Regions from separate parts of the Cellulosimicrobium sp. GQ32 genome, predicted to be linked through region 2. Evidence: predicted binding sites of a transcription regulator. Region 2 holds the regulator's gene; each other region holds the start of a gene.
The links. The regulator LexA, encoded in region 2, represses DNA repair genes until DNA is damaged. The targets are predictions, from matches to a motif close to TCGAACANNTGTTCGA.
Positions count from the first base shown of each region.

Region 1: a site for LexA is predicted at 1,756-1,771, ahead of ruvA (Holliday junction branch migration protein RuvA). Genes of this name have one in related genera too.
Region 3: a site for LexA is predicted at 3,247-3,262, ahead of imuA' (DnaE2-dependent mutagenesis accessory factor ImuA'). Genes of this name have one in related genera too.

Region 1 covers NZ_JCAXEP010000002.1:384,484-391,812, reverse strand. The annotation lists gene pdxT (pyridoxal 5'-phosphate synthase glutaminase subunit PdxT) at 1-140, shown strand, start outside; gene AC6CH9_RS05490 (YebC/PmpR family DNA-binding transcriptional regulator) at 147-908, shown strand; gene ruvC (crossover junction endodeoxyribonuclease RuvC) at 1,131-1,700, shown strand; gene ruvA (Holliday junction branch migration protein RuvA) at 1,855-2,493, shown strand; gene ruvB (Holliday junction branch migration DNA helicase RuvB) at 2,520-3,572, shown strand; gene yajC (preprotein translocase subunit YajC) at 3,759-4,211, shown strand; gene secD (protein translocase subunit SecD) at 4,293-6,290, shown strand; gene secF (protein translocase subunit SecF) at 6,290-7,329, shown strand, end outside.
Region 2 covers NZ_JCAXEP010000007.1:151,230-158,558, reverse strand. The annotation lists gene AC6CH9_RS13320 (HelD family protein) at 1-479, shown strand, start outside; gene serA (phosphoglycerate dehydrogenase) at 575-1,774, shown strand; gene AC6CH9_RS13310 (pyridoxamine 5'-phosphate oxidase family protein) at 1,892-2,311, shown strand; gene AC6CH9_RS13305 (DUF5302 domain-containing protein) at 2,370-2,564, opposite strand; gene AC6CH9_RS13300 (aldo/keto reductase) at 2,731-3,822, shown strand; gene nrdR (transcriptional regulator NrdR) at 3,892-4,425, opposite strand; gene AC6CH9_RS13290 (LysM peptidoglycan-binding domain-containing protein) at 4,841-5,209, opposite strand; gene lexA (transcriptional repressor LexA) at 5,542-6,276, shown strand; gene AC6CH9_RS13280 (L-lactate dehydrogenase) at 6,388-7,329, opposite strand, start outside.
Region 3 covers NZ_JCAXEP010000013.1:84,189-91,517, reverse strand. The annotation lists gene AC6CH9_RS18215 (error-prone DNA polymerase) at 1-451, opposite strand, end outside; gene AC6CH9_RS18210 (DNA polymerase Y family protein) at 444-2,165, opposite strand; gene imuA' (DnaE2-dependent mutagenesis accessory factor ImuA') at 2,162-3,166, opposite strand; gene AC6CH9_RS18200 (YbaK/EbsC family protein) at 3,536-4,117, shown strand; gene helR (RNA polymerase recycling motor ATPase HelR) at 4,199-6,442, opposite strand; gene AC6CH9_RS18190 (siderophore-interacting protein) at 6,715-7,329, opposite strand, start outside.

The DNA of each region.
Region 1 (7,329 bases), on a different contig from region 2:
AGGCGCCCGGCATCCCCGCGGCCGCCGCCGGTAGGATCGTCGCAGTCCAGCAGGGATCGCTGCTCGCCACCTCGTTCCACCCGGAGATCTCCGGGGACGCGCGCGTGCACGAGCTGTTCGTCAGAATCGCGAAGGGGTAGGAACGCATGTCAGGGCATTCCAAGTGGGCCACGACCAAGCACAAGAAGGCGGCCATCGACGCCAAGCGCGGCAAGCTCTTCGCGAAGCTCATCAAGAACATCGAGGTCGCGGCGCGCACGGGCGGCGGTGACCCCGCCGGCAACCCGACGCTGTTCGACGCCATCCAGAAGGCGAAGAAGTCGTCGGTCCCCAACGACAACATCGACCGCGCCGTCAAGCGCGGGTCCGGCACGGGCGCCGACGCCGTCGACTACCAGACGATCATGTACGAGGGCTACGGCCCCAACGGCATCGCCGTCCTGGTCGAGTGCCTCACCGACAACAAGAACCGGGCGGCCTCCGAGGTCCGCCTCGCGTTCAGCCGTAACGGCGGCAACCTCGCCGACCCGGGCTCCGTGTCCTACCTCTTCTCTCGCAAGGGCCTCGTCGTCGTGCCGAAGGCGGACGGCGTGACCGAGGACGACGTCATGCTCGCCGCGCTCGAGGCAGGCGCCGAGGAGGTCACCGACTCCGGCGAGGTCATCGAGGTGCTGTCCGAGGCGAGCGACCTCGTCGCCGTGCGCAGCGCGATCCAGGAGGCGGGGATCGAGTACGACTCCGCCGACTCGATCTGGCACCCGTCCATGGAGGTCGAGGTCGACGCGGAGGGCGCGCGCAAGATCCTGCGCCTCATCGACGCGCTCGAGGACAGCGACGACGTGCAGAACGTCTACGCGAACTTCGACGCGTCGGACGAGGTCATGGCGGAGCTCGAGAACGACGACTGATCCCGTCGGCTCGGTCACCGAGACCGACGACGTGGTCCCCCTGGGTGGCGGGGCGGGTGAGGCGCGCGCGGTCTACCATCCGCGGTGCTCGTCCCTCGCGCCGCTCCCGCCAGGCCCGCCACGACCGCGCGCACCTCACCCGCCCCGCCGGTGTCGGCTCGCCGTGGTCGGCGGCCCGCGAGGCGGACGGGTTCCGTGGTCGGGTCGTGGGAGGGTACTGGGGTGCGCGTTCTCGGTGTGGATCCTGGGCTGACCCGGTGCGGTGTCGGGGTGGTGGACTCCGCGCGGGGGCGGCGGGCCGAGCTCGTGGCCGTAGGCGTGATCCGGACAGACCCGGACCTCAGCGTGGACCTGCGGCTCCTGCGGATCGCGGAGCGGCTCGACGCGTGGTTCGACGAGCACGTGCCGGACGTCGTCGCGGTCGAGCGCGTCTTCGCCCAGCACAACGTCGGGACCGTGATGGGCACGGCCCAGGCCGCGGGTCTGGCGATGGTCGGGGCGGCGAAGCGGGGCGTCCCCGTCGCGCTGCACACGCCGTCCGAGGTCAAGGCCGCGGTCACCGGGAGCGGGCGCGCGGGCAAGGAGCAGGTCCAGCGCATGGTCGCGAGCATCCTGGGGCTCGCGGAGCCGCCGAAGCCCGCGGACGCGGCTGACGCGCTCGCGCTCGCCATCTGCCACCTGTGGCGGCCGTCGGGTGCGCTCCAGGGCGGCGAGCGGCACGAGCTGACCCCGGCGCAGCGCGCCTGGGCCGCGGCGGAGCACGCGGCGAAGGGCCGGCGGGCACCGCGCTGACGGCTCCCGTGTCGCTCGGCCGGGGCGTGGGCGCACCTTGCTAGAGTGACCGCGGTCGTACGGGTGTTCGACGCACTCCTCGGCGCCGATCGAGGTCGTCGGACCGGCGGACCAACGGACCAGGTCGGCGCTGCCGACCGGAAGAGGAGCCTGGGTGATCGCGTCGCTGAGCGGAGTCGTGGCGAGCGTCCAGCTCGACCGCACCGTGCTCGAGGTCGGGGGTGTGGGCTACCTCGTGCATGCCACGCCCGCCACGCTCGCGGGTCTGCGCGTCGGCGAGGACGCCCGGCTCGCGACGAGCCTCGTGGTCCGCGAGGACTCCTTCACCCTCTACGGGTTCGCCGACGACGACGAGCGCAGCGTCTTCGAGACCGTGCAGACCGTCAGCGGCGTCGGGCCGCGGCTCGCGCTCGCGATGCTCGCCGTGCACACGCCCGACGCGCTGCGCCGCGCCGTGGCCGGCGCCGACATCGCGGCCCTCGTGCGCGTCCCCGGCATCGGGAACAAGGGCGCGCAGCGGATCGCGCTCGAGCTGGGCGACAAGCTCGGGCCGCCCACCGGTGCCGACGCCCCCGAGGCCGGCGCGACCGCCGTCGGGACCGGGCCGCGTCAGGTCGACGACCGACGCGACCAGGTGGTCGAGGCGCTCGTGGGCCTCGGCTGGAACCTCAAGGCCGCGGACGACGCCGTCTCCACCGTGCTCGCGGAGGCGGGCGTCGACGTCGTCGAGGCGCCCGACGTGGCCGGCGCGCTGCGCGCCGCGCTCCGTGTCCTCGGCGGACCGAGGGGCTGACCGTGGCGAACTTCGACCAGGTGGGCGTGGACGGGTTCGGCGGGGACGGGACGTTCTCGTCCGAGCGGATCGTCGCGGCGGGTGCCGACGACCTCGAGCGTGCCGCCGAGGCTGCGCTGCGCCCGCGCCGGCTCGAGGAGTTCGTCGGGCAGGCGGTCGTGCGCGACCAGCTCTCGCTCGTGCTCCAGGCCGCGCTCGCGCGCGGGAGCTCGCCGGACCACGTGCTCCTGTCCGGGCCGCCCGGGCTCGGCAAGACGACGCTCGCCATGATCATCGCTGCCGAGCTCGGGACCTCGCTGCGCGTGACGTCCGGCCCGGCGATCCAGCACGCGGGCGACCTGGCAGCCGTGCTCTCCTCGCTCGAGGAGGGTGAGGTCCTCTTCATCGACGAGATCCACCGCCTCGCACGGCCGGCGGAGGAGCTCCTCTACATGGCGATGGAGGACTTCCGGGTCGACGTCGTCGTGGGCAAGGGCGCGGGCGCGAGCGCGATCCCGCTCTCGTTGCCCCCGTTCACGGCGGTCGGCGCCACGACGCGCGCGGGGCTGCTGCCCGCGCCGCTGCGCGACCGCTTCGGCTTCACCGGGCACCTCGACTTCTACTCGAGCGACGAGCTCGAGCGCGTGCTCTCCCGGTCCGCCGGGCTGCTCGGCGTGGCGCTCGACCCGGACGCCGCGCGCGAGATCGCGGGCCGCTCGCGCGGCACGCCCCGCATCGCCAACCGCCTGCTGCGGCGCGTGCGCGACTGGGCGCAGGTCCGCGGCGACGGGAGCATGGACCTCGCGGCCGCGCGGGCGGCGCTCGAGGTCTACGAGGTCGACCCCATCGGGCTCGACCGCCTCGACCGGGCGGTCCTCACGGCGCTGTGCACGCGGTTCAACGGCGGTCCGGTCGGGCTGACGACGCTCGCCGTGACGGTCGGCGAGGAGGCAGAGACGGTCGAGACGGTCGCCGAGCCGTACCTGGTGCGCGAGGGGTTGATCGGGCGGACCCCCCGGGGGCGCGTCGCCACGCCGGCCGCGTGGGCCCACCTCGGGCTCACCCCGCCGCGCGAGGGAGGCACCCTGTTCGACGCCTGACGACCGGTCCGTCGCGGGCCTCCTGGCGGGCCCCGTGACGGCGGTCACAGGCGCGCCGAACGTGGTCCTAGAATGGTCGGGACCCGAGCGGGCGGAACTCCGCGGCGAGACGGCTCGTTGGTGAACCGTGCGCGCACGCCTAGACTGCGCGCAGATCCCGCACAGAACAGGACACGAGACTCCGTCATGGATATCAGCTTCATCCTCATCCTCGCCCTCGCGGCGGGTGCGATGTTCCTCATGACGAGCCGCACCCGCAAGCAGCAGCGCGAGGCCCAGAACTTCCGGGCGACCCTCGCCCCCGGGCAGGAGGTGATGACGGGTTCGGGCATGTTCGGCACGATCGTCGACGTCGACGACGAGGCCGACGTCATCACGATCGAGTCCACGCCGGGCAACCAGTCCCGGTGGCTGCGCGCGGCCATCGCGAAGCTCGTCGACCCGCCGGTGGAGACCGAGGAGCCGGAGACGGACGAGTCGTCGGAGCCCGCGGCCGTCTACGGCAGCGCGGACGCCGACCCCAGCACGTCGAAGGGGGACGTCGACGACCTCGTCGTCCCCGACGACCTGTCCGGTCTGACCGACGACGGGTCGGAGAAGGACCGCGGGCGCCGGGAAGACGGCACCGACACCAAGTGACCCTATGCCGGTCGCTGCCGCGACCGGTCTGACGCGGTGGGCCGCGAGGCCCACCGCACACGCACGAGAAGAGACGGACAGTTGGCCACCAGCAGCACACGAGCGAGGCCCGTACGGACCCTCGTCACCCTGGGAATCCTCATCGTCGTCCTCTTCGGGTCCCTCTTCGCGGGCACGAAGCTCGACCCGAAGACCGAGGACAACCCGGGCGGGGCGAGCCTGACCCCGGGCCTCGCGCTCGATCTCGAGGGTGGCACGCAGATCATCCTGCGGCCCGTCACCACCGACGGCTCGCAGCCGACGGCCGAGGACATCAACCAGGCGATCAACGTCATCCGCCAGCGCATCGACGCGCAGGGTGTCTCCGAGGCGGAGATCACGAGCCAGGGTCAGAACAACATCGTCGTCGGGATTCCCGGGCAGCCCTCGCAGGAGACGATCGACCTCGTCAGCACGTCGGCGCAGATGCGCTTCCGGCCCGTCCTGACCGTGGGCATGCCGACCGCGACGCCGACCGACGAGGCGACCGACGCGGCCGCGGGCGACGACGCCGCAGCCGAGGACGCGCCTGACGCGACGGAGTCCGCGGACGCGGCCACCGACGGTGCGACGGACCCTGCGGCCGAGGACGGCGCGGACCCGGCGGCCGACGCAGCGACGGACGCCCCGGCGGACGACACGGCGACGGACCCGGCACCGGAGACGACGCGCCCGGAGAACCCGAGCGACCTCGCGCAGATCACGCCGGAGCTGCAGGCGCAGTTCGACGCGCTCGACTGCACGCTCCCCGAGAACCTCGTCGGTGGCGACAGCGGTCCGACGGACTCCGCGTTCGTCGCGTGCGCCGACGACGGCTCTGCCAAGTACATCCTGGGCCCGGTCGAGATCGAGGGCACGGACATCTCGAACGCCAGCTCCGGCCTGCGGGTCGGCCAGAACGGCGTCGTCACCAACGAGTGGGTCGTCAACATCGAGTTCGACTCCGAGGGCACCAAGGCCTTCCGCGACGTCACGACGCGTCTCACGTCGCTCCCGTCGCCGCAGAACCAGTTCGCGATGGTCCTCGACGGCCTCGTCATCTCCGCGCCCGTGTCGCAGACCCCGATCCCGGACGGCAAGGCCGAGATCTCGGGCAGCTTCACGCGCGACAGCGCGGCGACGCTCGCGAACCAGCTCAACTTCGGCTCGCTGCCCCTGACCTTCGAGGTGCAGAGCCAGGAGCAGATCTCCGCGACGCTCGGCTCCGAGCAGCTCGAGAAGGGCCTCCTCGCGGGCGCCATCGGCATGCTGCTCGTCGTCATCTACTCGCTCTTCCAGTACCGGACGCTCGGGCTCGTGACCGTCGCGTCGCTCGGTATCGCCGCCATCATCACGTTCGGCGTCATCTCGGTCCTGTCGTGGACGATCGGGTACCGCCTGTCGCTCGCCGGCGTCGCGGGACTCATCGTGGCGATCGGTATCACCGCGGACTCGTTCATCGTGTACTTCGAACGCATCCGCGACGAGCTGCGCGACGGCCGGACGCTGAACTCGGCGGTCGAGAAGGGCTGGCAGCGCGCGCGCCGCACGATCCTCGCCTCCGACGCCGTGAACTTCGTCGCCGCGATCGTCCTGTACTACCTGGCGGTCGGTGGCGTGCGCGGCTTCGCCTTCACGCTCGGTCTGACGACGCTCGTCGACCTCGTCGTCGTGTTCCTCTTCACGCACCCGCTGATGCAGCTGCTGGCGCGAACCAAGTTCTTCGCCAACGGGCACCCGGCCTCGGGGCTCGACCCCCGGCGCCTGGGCGTGCGGACCGCGCGCTATGCGGGCCGCGGTCGCGTCGTCGGTGCGACCTCCGCGGAGGGCGCACCGGTGGCGGGCGCGGAGCCCGAGGACGCGCCGGTGACGGACGCCCCCGAGCCCACGCGCGCGGCGCCGGTACGGGAGACCGTCGGCGCCGGCGTGGGCCGCGCCGACGGGCCGCGCATGACCATCGCCGAACGCCGGGCGGCCGAACGGCGCGCCGCCGCGGCGTCCGGCGACGACGGGTCCCCTTCCGCTGACGCGGCGGGCGACGAGAACGAGGAGAAGCACTGATGGCCAGCGGTTTCGCCCAGTGGGGCAACGACCTGTACACGGGTCGCCGGTCCTACGCCATCGTCGCCAAGCGACGCACCTACTTCGTGGTGGCGCTCGTCCTGGTCGTTCTCTCCCTCGGCATCATCGGGGTCCGGATCGCCGGTGACGGGCTCAACCTCGGCATCGAGTTCCGGGGCGGGTCCGAGTTCACCGTCTCCGGTGTCTCGGACACCTCGCAGCAGCCGGCGCTCGACGCCGTCGCGGCGGTCGCCCCCGAGGAGGTGCCGCGCGTCACCTCGGTGGGCTCCAGCACCGTGCGGGTGCAGACGGCGCAGCTCAGCAACGCGCAGGTGGAGCAGGTAGCGGTCGAGCTGGCGAGCGCGTACGACGTCTCCGAGGGGGAGGTGACGAGCTCGTACATCGGCCCGACCTGGGGCAAGGACGTCTCGCAGAAGGCCGTCGTCGGCCTCGTCGTGTTCCTGCTCCTCGTCAGCCTGGTCATGACGATCTACTTCCGGAACTGGCGCATGGCGCTCGCTGCGGTCATCGCGCTGTTCCACGACCTGATCGTCACGGTCGGCATCTACGCGCTGATCGGCTGGGAGATCACCCCGGCGACGGTCATCGGGCTCCTGACGATCCTCGCGTACTCGATCTACGACACCGTCGTGGTGTTCGACAAGGTGCGGGAGAACACCGCGGGCGTCCTCGACCAGACACGCAGCACCTACGCCGAGCGGGCTAACCTCGCGATCAACCAGACGCTCGTGCGCTCGATCAACACCTCGATCGTCGCGCTGCTCCCGGTCGCGGGCATCCTCTTCATCGGTGCGTTCCTCCTCGGAGCCGGCACGCTGCGCGACATCGCTCTCGCGCTGTTCGTCGGCATGGCCGTGGGCGCCTACTCGTCGGTCTACCTCGCGACCCCCCTCGAGGTCGCCCTGCGCGAGCGCGAGAAGCCGATCCGGGACCACACGACGAAGGTGCTCGCGCTGCGTGCCGAGCGCGTCGAGGCGGCGGGCGACGACGAGGACGCCGCGCTCGCGGCGGCCGGCGT
Region 2 (7,329 bases):
TGACGTCCGCGCGCGACGTGGAGGACGCGCTGCGCGTCGTCGAGGCGACGCCCGCCGACCTCGCCGCCCTGGTCCGGGCCGAGGCCGAGGCCGCACGCGCGGAGTTCGTCGCCGCGGAGTCGGGGCGCGTCGCCGTCGTCGCCGCAGCGCCGGCGGTCGCGGAACTGCGCGTCGCTCTCGGCCTCGAGGACGCCGGTCCGGACGCACCGGTCACGGTGCTCGACCCGGTGCAGGTGAAGGGCCTGGAGTTCGACGCCGTCGTGCTCGTGGAGCCTTCCGACATCGCGACCGGCCCGTCGGGCGCGTCGGACCTCTACGTCGCCATGACCCGCCCGACCCAGCGCCTGGTCGTCGTGCACGCTCGCGCGCTCCCCGCGGGCGTCGCCGGCACCGGACCGGGTGCCGAGACGCGAGCGAGCACCCCCACGAGCACGCGGGCGAGCACGGACGCGGACGGCGGTGCGCGCGTCGCCCCGTGACGCGGCGGTCCGGGCCGCGCGGGTCGGGCGTTCACCTCGTCCCGAGGGTCAAGACCCGTTTGGTCCGGACCGCGGACCGGGCGCACCATGGGAGCGTGCTACGCGCCCTCCTCCTTGAAAACCTGCACCCTCTCGCTGCCTCGAACCTCGAGGCGGCGGGGATCGACGTCACCGTCCGCACCGGCGCCCTCGACGAGTCCGAGCTGATCGAGGCCCTCGACGGGGTCCACCTGCTCGGCATCCGGTCCAAGACGAACGTCACCGCGAACGTGCTCGAGAACGCCCCCGACCTGGTGGCGCTCGGCGCGTTCTGCATCGGCACGAACCAGATCGACCTGCGCTCGGCCGCGACGCAGGGCGTCGCCGTGTTCAACGCGCCGTTCCAGAACACGCGCTCCGTCGTCGAGCTCGCGCTCGCCGAGATCATCGCGCTCACGCGCCGCCTCACCGAGCGCGACCGCGCGCTGCACGAGGGCCGCTGGGACAAGTCGGCGGAGGGCGCGCACGAGGTCCGTGGCCGCACGCTCGGCATCGTCGGCTACGGCAACATCGGCACGCAGCTCTCCGTGGTCGCCGAGAATCTCGGCATGTCGGTCGTGTTCTACGACACGGCGGAGAAGCTCGCGCTCGGCAACGCGCGCCGCATGGACACGCTCGACGAGCTGCTCGAGCAGGCGGACGTCGTCACGCTGCACGTCGACGGGCGCCAGGGCAACGCCGGGCTGTTCGGCGCCAAGCAGTTCGCCCGCATGCGCCAGGGCTCGATCTTCCTCAACCTGTCGCGCGGGTTCGTCGTGGACTACGGCGCGCTGCGCGAGGCGATCGTCGAGGGGCGCGTCTCCGGTGCTGCCGTCGACGTGTTCCCGCACGAGCCGAAGCGCAAGGGCGACGCGTTCGACTCCGAGCTGCGCGGCCTGCCGAACGTCATCCTCACCCCGCACATCGGCGGCTCGACGGAGGAGGCGCAGGAGGCGATCGGCCAGTTCGTGTCGGCCAAGCTGCGCGACTACCTCACGACGGGGTCGACGACGCTCAGCGTCAACGTGCCGAACCTCGCGCTCGAGCAGACCACCGGGATCACGCGCATCACGCACCTGCACCGGAACACGCCGGGCGTCCTCGCGGCCGTCAACGCGACGCTCGCGGAGCACGGCACGAACATCGAGGGCCAGCTGCTCGCCACCCGTGGCGAGATCGGCTACGTCGTCACCGACGTCGGCTCGCGCGTCGAGCCCGCCGTCATCGGCGCGCTGGCGGCGATGGAGCAGACGATCGCCCTGCGCGTCCTGGACTGACGCCCCCGCGAGCGATCTCGCCGCGTGCGCCGGTCGCCCGGCGCACGCGGCGAAGGTCCTCGGGCGGCATGACCTTCGCCGCTGAGCGCCCCGTCCGCGTCGGTGCCACGATGAGGCATGACCGGATACACGCACGACGGGCCGCAGATCCTCGACGCCGACGCGTCGTGGGACCTCGTGGAGGGGACCCACGTCGCACGCCTCGCCGTGAGCGTGCGGGGCGAGCCGGACATCTACCCCGTCACGGTTCGGGCGCACGAGCGCACGCTCGCGTTCCGCACCGTGCCGGGGACCAAGCTCGCGACCCTCGCGACCAACGAGCGCGTCGCGCTCGAGTGGGACCACGTCGACGACGACGGGGCGTGGAGCGTCGTCGCCCGCGGGACCGCGCACCGCGTCCGGAGCGAGCACGAGGTGGACGCCGTCCAGGACGGTGCGGACCCGCTGGTCCCCACGGTCGACGTGCCGACCGAGGAGTGGGTCGTGGTCGAGGCCCGCGAGCTCACGGGGCGGCGCTTCGCCCGCTCGGAGGACTGACCCCAGACACGCGTCGTCCGGTCGCCCCGTGCGGGGCGACCGGACGACGGGACGGAGGTCAGCCGGACTTGCGGCGGAACGTGCGCTGGACCGGACCGACGGTCTCGGAGCCGTGCACCGACCCGGTGTTGGACTCGCCGTCGGCCGTCCGGTGGCGCGCCGCGTTCTTCCGGTCGAGCGCCTCCCGGAACTTCGCCTTGGCCTCGTCGGTCGGTGCGGTGTCTGCAGCGGATCGCTGCTGGTCGGACGCCATGGCGGTCTCCTCGTCGATGGGGAACTCTGTCGTGCACTGCCGTCGGCCCGACGGTGCGGGCACCTCGCCAGCCTCCCGCACCCTGTCGCCGGACGCCACCTGATTTGTCCCCCGGTCCGTCGGCTCTCCGACGGGCCGTCGGACGGCGTCGGGTAGCGTCGGCACCGTGCCGCCCGACGCCTCCCCTGCTCCCGCCGCCCGCCCGGCCGCGCCGCCGTCGCCCACCGGCCGCGCCTCGCTGCCGCACCGCCGTCTCGGTCGTTCCGGGCTCGCGCTGCCGACCGTCTCGCTGGGGCTGTGGCAGAACTTCGGCGACGCCGACCCCCGGGCGACCCAGCGGGAGATCGTGCTGCACGCGGTCGACCGCGGGGTGACCCACCTCGACCTCGCGAACAACTACGGCCCGCCGGGCGGAGCGGCGGAGGAGTCGCTGGGACGCCTGCTCGCGCGCGAGCTGCGGTCGGTCCGCGACGAGCTCGTCGTGACGACCAAGGCCGGCTACCGCATGGGGCCCGGACCCTACGGCGAGGGCGGCTCGCGCAAGTACCTGCTCTCGTCCCTCGACGCGTCGCTGCGCCGGCTCGGCCTCGACCACGTCGAGATCTTCTACTCCCACCGCTTCGACCCGACGACGCCGCTCGAGGAGACCGTCGGCGCGCTCGCCACGGCGGTCCGCTCGGGACGCGCGCGGTACGCGGGCATCTCCTCCTACTCCGCGCGCCGCACCCGGGAGGCGCTGCGCGTCGCGGAGCAGCTCGGCGTCGACCTCGTCGTGACCCAGGTGTCGTACTCGATGCTCAACCGGTGGGTCGAGGAGCCCGACCCGCACGATCCCGCAGGGGCGTCCGTGCTCGACGTCGCCGGGGCCGAGGGCCTCGGCGTCGTGGCCTTCTCTCCTCTCGCCCAGGGGATGCTCACCGACCGGTACCTGCGCGGGGTCCCGGACGACTCCCGCGTGGCGCGCGGCGGGCCCCTGCGACCGACGTTCCTCTCGGACGCGAACCTCGACCACGTGCGCAGGCTCGACGGCCTCGCCCGCGCCCACGGGCGCAGCCTCGCGACGACGGCGATCCTCTGGGCGATGCGGGACGAGCGCGTCACCTCGGTCCTGCTCGGCGCGAGCTCGACGCGCCAGCTCGACGAGAACCTCGCCGCGCTCGATGCGCCCGGGCTCTCCACCGAGGAGCTCGCGGCCGTCGACGCGCTGCCCGCGGACACGGGCATCAACATCTGGGCGTCGCGGTCCAGCGACCTGTAGCACCGCGGACGCGGTCCGGGGTCCGGGGTCCGCGACGCGGGAACGACGACGAGGCGCTGCGGCGCCGCCTCAGGCGTGCGGCGCGGGCTCCTCGCTCACGTCCCCGACGGGAGAGGCGCCGTCAAGGACCTCGGCCCGTGCCGCCGACTCGCGCTCCTCGCGCTCGACCCGGAGCGAGGTGATCGCGCTCTCGAAGTCCTCGAGCGAGTCGAACGCCTGGTAGACGCTCGCGAAGCGCAGGTAGGCGACCTCGTCGAGCTCGCGCAGCGGCCCGAGGATCGCGAGCCCGATCTCGTACGCGTCGAGCTCCGCGCTGCCGCTCGCCCGGATCGTCTCTTCGACGCGCTGAGCGAGCACCGCCAGGTCGTCCTCGTTGACGGGGCGCCCCTGGCAGGCCTTGCGCACGCCGTTGACGATCTTCTCGCGCGAGAAGGGCTCCGTGACGCCCGAGCGCTTGACCACGGACAGGCTCGCGGTCTCGATCGTCGTGAAGCGGCGGTTGCACTCGGGGCACTGGCGACGCCGACGGATCGACGCGCCGTCGTCCGAGGTGCGCGAGTCGACGACGCGGGAGTCCGCGTGGCGGCAGAACGGGCAGTGCATGACGGGCTCCTCCGCGGGTTCGCGCCGACGGGTCGGCGCGACGAACGTATGCCGTCGCGGCGGGGCGGTGCAACACGCCTCCAGCGCGGAGGCCCCGCGGAGGTCGGGACGACGGCATCAGGCTCCCGCCCGTGGACAGCAGAACGGGGGCGGTCGTGGTCGACCGCCCCCGTCGGGACGCCCCCGTCCCCATCTCACGCGTGACTCGCCTCACGCGCGACGACGTGCACAGGAGTCGCGGTGGACCGCGCGCTCCTCGCCTCGTCCGCCCAGCCCCCCAGCCGGCGTTGTGAGGTGAGACTAACTTAGGCTGACCTAATCGGAGATGCAACCCCTGCGACCCGGCGCACGAGGATCTGCTGCCGTGTCCTGCGTCACAACGAAGCCCGGCGCGCCGACGACGAGCGGCGCAGCCCTAGGCAGATGCCGGAAGAAGGATCTTCTGGCCGGCCTGGAGGCCGGACGACGAGAGACCGTTGAGCTCGGCGAGCCCGCTCACGACGTCCCGGAGATCCTCGCCCGGAGCCGCCACGCCCCGCGCGAGCTCCCACAGCGTCTCCCCCGCGGTCACGACGTGGACCCGGACCTCCACGGGCTCGCCCGGCGCGCTCGCGACGGCGACGCCCACGCGCGCGGCGAGCAGGAGCACCACGGCCGCCAGGAGCACGAGGACCACGCGGCCCCGCCGGGTGAGTCGCAACGGCCGCTCGCCCGCGCGCTCCGGCGCCGCGGCCCCGCCCGCGCGGCCGAGAGGCCCGACCGTCGAGATCGCCATCGCATCCATGCCTGCTCCGTCCCGGCCCGCGGGCCCGATCGCCTTCCCCGGTCGATCGGACGCCGCGAGCCCTTCGCCTCCCGCGCCGACCAGATCGGTCGAACACGTGTACGTAGAACATCTGTACGAAGGTCTATCACGAACCGCCGACAGAGTCGAGACATGCTCGAACAGGTGTTTGATTCGTGTCGCAACCTCCCCTAGCCTGGGGTCAGGTCGGTTCGCCGGACATGTCCGCTCGGACCTGGTGGAACGACCGAGGTCCCGGGGCGCACGCACCGGGAGGGGAGGCCGCAGGCCGGGAGGCGTCGGCGGCCGCGACGGACGAAGGCGGAGCGACCATGGCGGCACGAGGCACGGACAGGGCACGGGGGCTCGCCGAGGTGCGCGAGCTCCCGGACGGGTCGGCGGGGGGTGACGGACTCACACCGCGGCAGCGTCTCGTGCTCGAGACCATCCGCGCGTGCGTCGAGCAGCGCGGCTACCCGCCGAGCATGCGGGAGATCGGCGAGGCAGTCGGCCTGACGAGCCCGTCGTCCGTGAAGCACCAGCTCACGACGCTCGAGCGCAAGGGCTTCCTGCGGCGCGACCCGAACCGCCCCCGCGCCATCGAGGTCGTCCAGCCGGACGACGCGCGCCGCGCGACCTCGCTCGGGACCGCGGGCGCCGTGCCCCAGCTCCCGTACGACGAGGCGCACCCCGCGCCGTCGTACGTGCCGGTCGTCGGACGCATCGCGGCCGGTGGACCGATCCTCGCGGAGCAGGTCGTCGAGGACGTCTTCCCGCTGCCCCGCCAGCTCGTCGGCGAGGGCGAGCTCTTCCTCCTGCGGGTCCAGGGCGACTCGATGATCGACGCCGCGATCTGCGACGGCGACTGGGTCGTCGTGCGCCGCCAGCCGGTCGCGGAGAACGGCGAGATCGTCGCGGCGATGATCGACGGCGAGGCCACGGTGAAGTCGCTGCGGCGCGCGGACGGCCACGTGTGGCTCATGCCGCACAACGCCGCGTACGACCCGATCCCGGGAGACGACGCCCAGGTCCTCGGGCGCGTCGTCTCCGTGCTGCGCAGCCTCTGAGCGACCGAGGCCCCTCCCCTCAGCACGCCGAGAGCCGGGTGGTCGTCGACCACCCGGCTCTCGCGGTGCTCGGGCCGCTCGGTCAGAGACCGAAGCGGCGGTCCCGGCCGGTCAGAGACCGAAGCGGCGGGCGACGGCGCGCAGCGACTCGGCGGACGACCGCAGGCCGGCGAGCTCCGCGTCGGCCAGCGGTACCTCGACCCGCTCGGCGGCGCCCCGCCGGTCGACCAGCGTCGGCAGCGAGAGGCACACGTCGTCGAGCCCGTACGCGCCGTCCAGGAGCGTCGAGACGGGCAGGATCCGGTGCTCGTCGTCGAGCACGGCCTCGATGATGCGCGTGCCCGCGAGCCCGACGGCGTAGTTCGTCGCGCCCTTGCCCTCGATGATCCGGTAGGCCGACTGCACCACCTCGCGCGCGATGTCGTCACGCACCTCCGCGGTGAGGGGCCCCCTCCCGCCGAGGCCAGGCCATTCCAGGAGCGGCACGCCGCCAATGGTCGCCGAGCTCCACAGCGGGATCTCGCTGTCGCCGTGCTCGCCCGCGACGTACGCGTGGACGTTCTGCACCGCGACGCCGCAGTGCTGGGCCACGAGGAAGCGCAGGCGCGACGAGTCGAGGACCGTGCCGCTGCCGAAGAGCTGCGTCGGCGGCAGCCCGGAGAACTTGAGCGCCGCGTACGTGACGATGTCGACGGGGTTGGTCACCATGACGTAGACCGCGTCCGGGGCGACCTCCACCAGCCCGGGCAGGATCGTGCGCATGAGGCCGATCGTGCCCTCCGCGAGGTCGAGCCGTGTCTGGCCGGGCTTCTGCTTCGCCCCGGCCGTCACGACGACCACGTCCGCCCCGGCGCAGACCGCGACGTCGTCCGAGCCCTCGACCCGGGCCATCGGCATGAACTGGATGCCGTGCTGGAGGTCGAGCACCTCCGCCTCGACCTTCGCCTTGTTGACGTCCAGGAGCGCCACCGTGCGCGCGGCGCCGCGCATGAGGGCCGCGTACGCGAGCGTCGACCCGACCGCGCCGGCCCCGACGATCGCGAGCTTGGTCGT
Region 3 (7,329 bases), on a different contig from region 2:
GCCACTCGCCCGCGCCCTGCGCGCCGAGCGCGTCGAGGTCGTAGCGGGCGGCGCCCTTGGTCCCGGTCGCGAGGTGTGCGGTGGCGATCGCGCTCGACAGGTTGCGGTAGCCCTGCGCCCCCCGCGCGAGGACGAGCAGGTGGGTCGAACGCGGGTCGGGCACGCCGGTGGGCGGGTCCAGGACGGGCGGTCCCGCGGGCGCACGCCCGTCCTCGACGACGGGCAGGTGCAGCTCGGCACCGAAGATCGTGGGCAGCCCGACCTTGCGCGCGGCCTCCGCGAACCGCACGACGCCGTACAGGCCGTCGTGGTCGGTGACCGCGAGCGCCGACAGCCCGAGCCGCGCGCCCTCGGCGGCGAGCTCCTCGGGGTGCGACGCGCCGTCGAGGAAGCTGAACGCGGAGTGCGCGTGGAGCTCGGCGTAGCGCGGGCCGGTGGTCCGGTCAGTCATACAGGCCCTCCACGGTCCACCGCCCGCGCGCGCTCGCGAGGAGCAGGCCGCGGCCGTCGTCGAGCAGGACCTGCACGTGCACCCGGCGCCGGGGCGCGGGCGTCCACCAGCGCTCGGCGAGCGGCCACGGCCCGGCCCAGTCCACGACGGCGCGCGCGGACCCCGGCCCGGGCAGCGCCGTCTCGCCCCGGGGCGCCGCGCGGCGCGGACCGTCCTCCGGCGCGGGGGCGGGCCACTGCACGGTCGCGGGCTCGCCGCTCATCGCGAGGCGCGCGTCCACGACGACGGGCCGCCCCGCGACGTCGAGCACGACGACGTCCTGCGGCTCGACGGGCACGACCGCCGGCGCGGGGCTCGGCAGCGCGCCGGGCCAGGGCAGGGCCGGGTCGCGCGGGCGCGCGACGTCCTCCCCGAACGGCACGAGGTGCACGCGGTCGGTCGCGTCGCGACCGCCCTGGACCTCGACGCGCAGGACCGCGTCGCCGCCGAGGATGCCCTGCACGCGCCCGAGCGCGCGGTGGGCGCGTGCGTCCTCCCCGCTCGACGCGCCCCACAGGCGCGGCTGCTCCGCACCCGCGGTGACGACCTCCTCGGCCGTGAGGGACAGGCGGGCCAGCGGCGCGACGCCTGGGACGACGTCGGCCCCGCCGGGCGAGCCGTGCTCGCCGCCACGCCTGCCACGGCGCGCGGCCCGGGCCGCACGCCCGGCACGGACGGACGTGGTGGTGAGCCAGCCCTCGAGCTGCCACCGGACCTTGTCCGTGAGGCGTGCGGGGCTCATCGCACCCGGCCCGTCGAGCCGCCAGGTGCGCTCGAGGTCGTCGCCCTCCGTGGTGCGCGCGGTGATGCGCAGCCGCCCGGCGACGAGAGAGCGTGCGACGAGCTGGTCGTGCAGGTCCTCGGAGAGCCGGCGCGCGGCGAAGGTCGCGACGTCGACGCGCTCGGCGGGCGGGTCGAGCTCGGCGCTCACCGCGACGTCGGGCTCGACGCGGCGCCGCGCGGGCGGGCGCAGGTCCTCGCCGCGCGCGAGCCGGTGCGCCCACGCGCCGAGGTCGCCGAAGCGCCCCTCGACGGTCGCGGGCGGCAGGGCCGCGAGCGCCCCCAGGGTGCGCACGCCGAGCCGGCCCAGGAGGTCGACGAGCTCGTCGATCGCGACGGCGACGTCGGGGCGCGTGGCGACGTGCGCGAGGTCGCGCGCGGGCCGCGGCGCGAGGAACGCGGCAGAGCCGCCGGGCGGGACGACGGCGGCGTCCCGCGCGGCGAGCACGGCGGCGAGGATGCCGTCGGCGACGCCCGCCTGGCTCTCGTGCCCGGTGCGCTCGGCGACGCGCGCGACGAGCGCCTCCGCGAGCGCGGCGTCCGACCCGTGGTACCGGCTCGCCCCGGCGGCGGGCAGGAGCAGCAGGCCGGGCCGGGTGATCTCCAGCCCCGCGACGACGGTCTCGGCCGCGAGCGCGACGGGCTCGAACTCGCGGGCGTCGCGCGCGTCGTCGACGTCGAGCAGCTCGAGCTCGGGGCAGCACTCGCGGGCCCGGCGACGGCGCATGCCCCGGCGCACGCCCTGGGCGCGCGCGGTCGCGGAGACGGCGACGACGCGGCGTCCGTCGTGCGTCGCGGCGGGGACGTGCGCAGGGACGTCGCGCACCGCCATCGCCGCGAGCACCGGCCAGTCCGGCACCCACAGGGCCGCCGTGCGGGTCGGGCTCGTGCTCATCCGACGAGCCGGAGCCGGGAGGGCCGGTCGGGGTCGTCGACGTGGGCGGGGACGGGGCCGGCGTCGGCGGCTCCGACCTCGGCTGCGGGCCGGGTGCCCCGGGCGTCCTCGGCGAGGAACGCGGGCCAGTCCTCGTGGGCGAGCGGGAGCTCGACCTCGACCCGCGTGGGGCGTGCGGCACCCCCGCGGCCCGCGCGCTCGACGACGAGCGTGCGGCGGCGCAGCCAGCCCGCCCCGCGGTCCGCGCCGGACCAGCCGCCACCCGTCACCGTGAGCGCGACGTGCGCGCCCGGCCACGCCGTGGCCGCGACGAGCAGCGCCCCGCGCTCGCGTGCGCGGCCCGTGAGGCGGCGCCGGTCGGTGTCGGTGAGGGCGGCGTCGGGTCCGACGACGACGACGTCCAGGCCGTCGACGAGCGCCGCGATCGCGAGCGCCGCGTCCGGTCCCGGCCGCGGGACGAGGACGACGCGGTCGAGGTCCGCGCCGACGTCGGCGGCCGCGAGCAGCCCGACCGCGGGGAACCCGACGGCGGCGGTCCACGCCCCGGCCCGCGACGGTCGTGCGACGAGCGCGAGCAGGAGGCTCGTCGACCCGCGCACCGCCAGCACGGTGCCGCGCTGGAGCCCGCCGAGCGGCAGGAGCGGGGCGAGCGCGTCGTGCACCGGCCACACCCGCTCGTCCGGGATCGCGTCGCGGCTCGTGTCCCGCATCGTGACGTGGGGGGCGCGCGCCGGGCGCTCGGCCGGCGCGACAGGAGCCGGCCGGGCGGTCTTCGGCGAGGAGACGCCGGTGAGCGGGACAGCCTCGGCGAGGGGGGCGGTGTCGGCGCGCGCGACGGCGACCGACGCTCCCGAGGGGGCGGCGACCGGGCGGTGTCGGCGGACGCCCGTACGCTCCTCCGCACGGCGCAGGACGGCCCGGGCACGCTCGGCCTTGTCGACGGGCGCGGCCGTCGGGCCTGGTGCCCCCGCCCGTTCCGCGGGGTCGGCGAGAAGGGTCATCTCGCCTCCCGGGATGCTGCTCGGACGGGACGCGCACCGCGCGTCGACTGCTGGGGGCGTCGTTCTGCACCCGCCATCGTTCGAACAGACGTTCGAACACTTCCAGTGAACGACCGCCGCGACGGGGTGTCAACTCCGCAGGTGAGAGCCGTCGGCTTCGTCCGAGATGCCCGCCGCAACTCTCGACCCGCGCTCGAGGGTTGACCCGAACTCTCGACCTCTACCTGAACCTCATCCCCCGGCCGAACATGGGGTCGCAGCCCGTACGGCGGACGGCACGAGCCACGACCGCATGCTCGGCGGACGCAGGCGCATGCTCGACATCCGGTCCTCACCGCACGACGGCCCACCGGATGGCAGGCTGACGCCATGGACGCCCGCACGACCCTGCCCACGCTCGGCTCGCTCACCTGGGAGCCGGCGCTCGACCACCTCGACCTCGTCGCCCCCGTGACCGCCGACGCGCTGCGCCGCTGGGCCGAGGCCGACCCGGACGTCGCGGCGCTCGTCGCCGTGACGGAGATCGACCCCGACCTCGCGGACACCGCGACGCTCAACGCCGCGTTCGACCTGCCCGTCGAGGCGTCGGCGAACTGCGTCGTCGTGGGCGGCGCACGCGCGGGCGACGAGCGGATCGCCGCCGCCGTCGTGCGCGCGCACACGCGCGCCGACGTCAACACGCGCATCCGCAAGCTGCTCGACGTGCGCAAGGCGTCGTTCCTGCCGACCGACCGCGCGACGGCCGAGTCCGGCATGGAGTACGGCGGCATCACGCCCGTCGGACTGCCCGAGGGGTGGCGCGTGCTCGTCGACTCCCGCGTGGTGACCGACGGCGCGCTCGCGCTGATCGGCAGCGGCGTGCGGCGCTCGAAGCTGCTGCTCCCCGGTGACCTGCTGGCCCGCCTGCCCGGCGTCGAGGTCGTCGAGGACCTGGCTGTCCCGGTCGCCTGACCCGTCCCACCCTGCCGAGCACGACATGACGGTCGCCACAGGCTTCTTGGCGACCTCCATGTCGTGCTCGGCGCCGGGTCCTCAGCGTTCGAGGACGACGAGCCGCTGCGTCGCGCGCGTCATCGCGACGTAGCGGTCCACGGCGCCCTCGACGCCGTCGCCGAATCCCTGCGGGTCCACGAGGACGACGAGGTCGAACTCGAGGCCCTTCGCCGTCTCGGGCGTGAGCACCTGCACACGCGACGCCCCGTCCTCGCCGAGCCGCGCCGAGACCGACTCGGTCGACGCCGCGACGGACCCCGCGCCACCGATCACGCAGGCCGTGCCCTCGGCGTGCTCGGCGAGCCAGCCGTCGAGCACCCCGTCGAGGTCCGCGACCGCGCCGTAGGCGACCGGCACGCCCGTGCTGCGGACCGACGCCGGGACGTTGGCGTCCGGGAGCGCCGCGCGGATGACGGGCTCCGCCGCCGCCATGACCTCCTGCGGCGTGCGGTAGTTGACGCTCAGCGACGCCTCCGCGACCCGGTCGAACCCGACGCGCCCGAGCCGCTCGCGCCAGCCCTCCGCGAACCCGTGGCGGGCCTGCGCCCGGTCCCCGACGACCGTGACGCTGCGTGACGGGCAGCGGCTCAGGATCATCTGCCACTCCGCGTCGGTGAGCTCCTGCGCCTCGTCGACGACGACGTGCGCGAACGGGCCGGCGAGCCGGTCGGGCGTGGCCGTGACCATCGCCCCCTCGTCGACGAGCGCGTCGCGCAGGTCCTGCCCCTTGAGCATCGTCATGACCATGAGCTCGCTGTCGTCGGACGCCACGAGGTGGTCGACGACGTCGTCCATGCGGGCCCGCTCGGCCGCCGCCGCGGCCTCGTTGCGACGACGGCGGCGCGACGCCTCCGGGTCGCCCAGACGCTGCCGGGCGGCGTCGAGCAGCGGCAGGTCCGCCGTCGTCCATGCCTGCGCATCCGCGCGCTGGAGCGCGCGCACGTCCTCGGGCGTGAGCGACGGCGCGCACAGGCGCAGGTAGGCGGGCACCGACCACAGGTCGGCCACGAGGTCCGTGGCCTCGACGAGCGGCCACGCGCGGTCGAACGCGGCACCGAGTCCGCGATGGCTCCGCAGCGCGCGGCGCACGTCGTCGGTGTCGAGGTCGGGGACCTCGCCCACCGCCTTGTCCACGAGGATCTCGACGAGCGCGGCCCAGACCTCGTCGCGCGCCTCGTTGTGCGGGGTGCCGGGGTCCACGGACTCGAACGCCTCCGCCCAGTCGGCGGTGGAGAGCCAGACGTCGGCCCACGGCGTCTCGACCTCCATCCCCTCCGCGGGCGGGCGCTCGGAGAAGCGCACGGCCGGCTCGATCGCGGCGACGAGCGCGGCGGACGCCTTGAGCCGGGCGACCTCGGGGTCGGTCTCCTCGCGCGCCGCGATGCCCTCCGGGACGAGGTCGCGCAGCGTGCAGGCCTGCACGCCCTCCTCACCGAGCCCGGGCAGCACGTCGGCGACGTACGCGAGGTAGGGGCGGCTCGGCCCGACGACGAGCACGCCCCCGTGCCCGCCGCCCACCTGGGGGTCGGCGTAGAGCAGGTAGGCGGCGCGGTGCAGCGCGACGACGGTCTTGCCGGTGCCGGGGCCGCCGTCGACGACGAGCGCGCCGCGCGAGCCCGCGCGCACGATCGCGTCCTGGTCGGCCTGGATCGTGCCGAGCACGTCGCGCATGCGCGGCGACCGGCTCGCGCCCAGGCTGGCGACGAACGCGGACTGGTCGTCGAGCGCCGCGCCCGACCCCGCGCCGTCGGGCACGAGCTCCTCGTCCCAGTAGTCCGTGACGCGGCCGCGCGTCCACCGGTAGCGGCGCCGCGCCGCGAGGCCGAGCGGGTGCGCGGGCGTCGCGGCGAAGTACGGCTCGGCGGCGGGCGAGCGCCAGTCGACGAGCAGCCGCTCCCCCGCGGGGTCCGTGAGGCCCACGCGACCGACGTACACGGGCTCCGACCCGTCGCCGAAGGTCATGCGGCCCAGGCACAGGTCGACGCCGTAGCGCTGGAGCAGCCGCAGCCGGCTGCTGAGCCGGTGGATCTCCTGGTCTCGCTCGAGCGCCTCGGTCCCGCTCCCGCCGGGCGCGCGGCGCGCCGCGTCGAGGCGCTGCGAGAGGTCCGCGACGGAGTGCTCGAGGCTCGCCGCGATGGCGGCGAAGTGCCGCTCGTCGGCGTCGACGAGCGCGGGGTCGGCCTTCGCGGCCAGGTGGTCGGGGAGGTCGAAGACCCGTGCGGGCCTGGGGGTGGGACGGTCGGTCGAGCGGTCGGCGGTCACGGGGGCGTCGGGCAACGTCATCAGCTCCGGTCCGAGGTCCAGCGGGGACGGCGCGGACCACGACGACCCACGCACGAGCGGAGATTCTGCGCCCCCAGGGGGGCCTTGCCGCAAGACCCCCCGTGCGCTATACCTTGGAAAGGGAGGCCGGTCGGCCTCCCTTTCCTGTTCCCGTCGCCGACCAGGGTCGGACCGCGCGGCCGCGGCCACATCCACGACGATGAGCCGAGATGCGAGAAGTGGCCCCTCACCGAGCTCGGTGAGGGGCCACTTCTCTCGTCTCGTGGAGCATGTCAGCTCTCGGCGCGGCCCTCTCGCCAGTAGCCCATGAACGCGACGGCGCGGCGGTCGACGCCGAGGTCGGTGACGAGGTGGCGGCGCAGGGTCTTGATCGCGCTCGCCTCGCCCGCGAGCCACGCGTAGAGGACGGTGTCCTCCTCGAGCAGCCCGGGGACCTCCCAGAGGATCGACGCGTCGACGTCGACGTCCTCGAGGTCCTCGGCCGTGCGGCACTGGGCGGGCGGGTCGGTCCCGAGGACGCCCGCGCCGAGGATGCGCTCGGCGGCCTCCTTGACGGCGGGCACGAGGCGCGCGCCATGGGCGTCGCGCTCCCCGCCGGGGGCGTCGTCGCGGGCCAGGAACGTCACGCGCACCCCGGGCGGCGTGACGAGGTCGCGCGCGTCGCCCACGTGCGGCACCTCGACGTAGACCTCGCCCCACGCGTCGGCGGGCAGGTCCTCGCAGATCGCGGCGATCGCAGGCAGCGCGGTCTCGTCGCCGGCGAGCAGGAGCGCGTGCGGGCGGGTGGGCGGGCGGAACTCGATGCCGCCGGCGGGGCCGTCGAACGTCGCGTCCGGGCCGAGCAGGACGAGCGGGGTGCCGACCTCGGCGGCCAGCGCCCAGCGCGA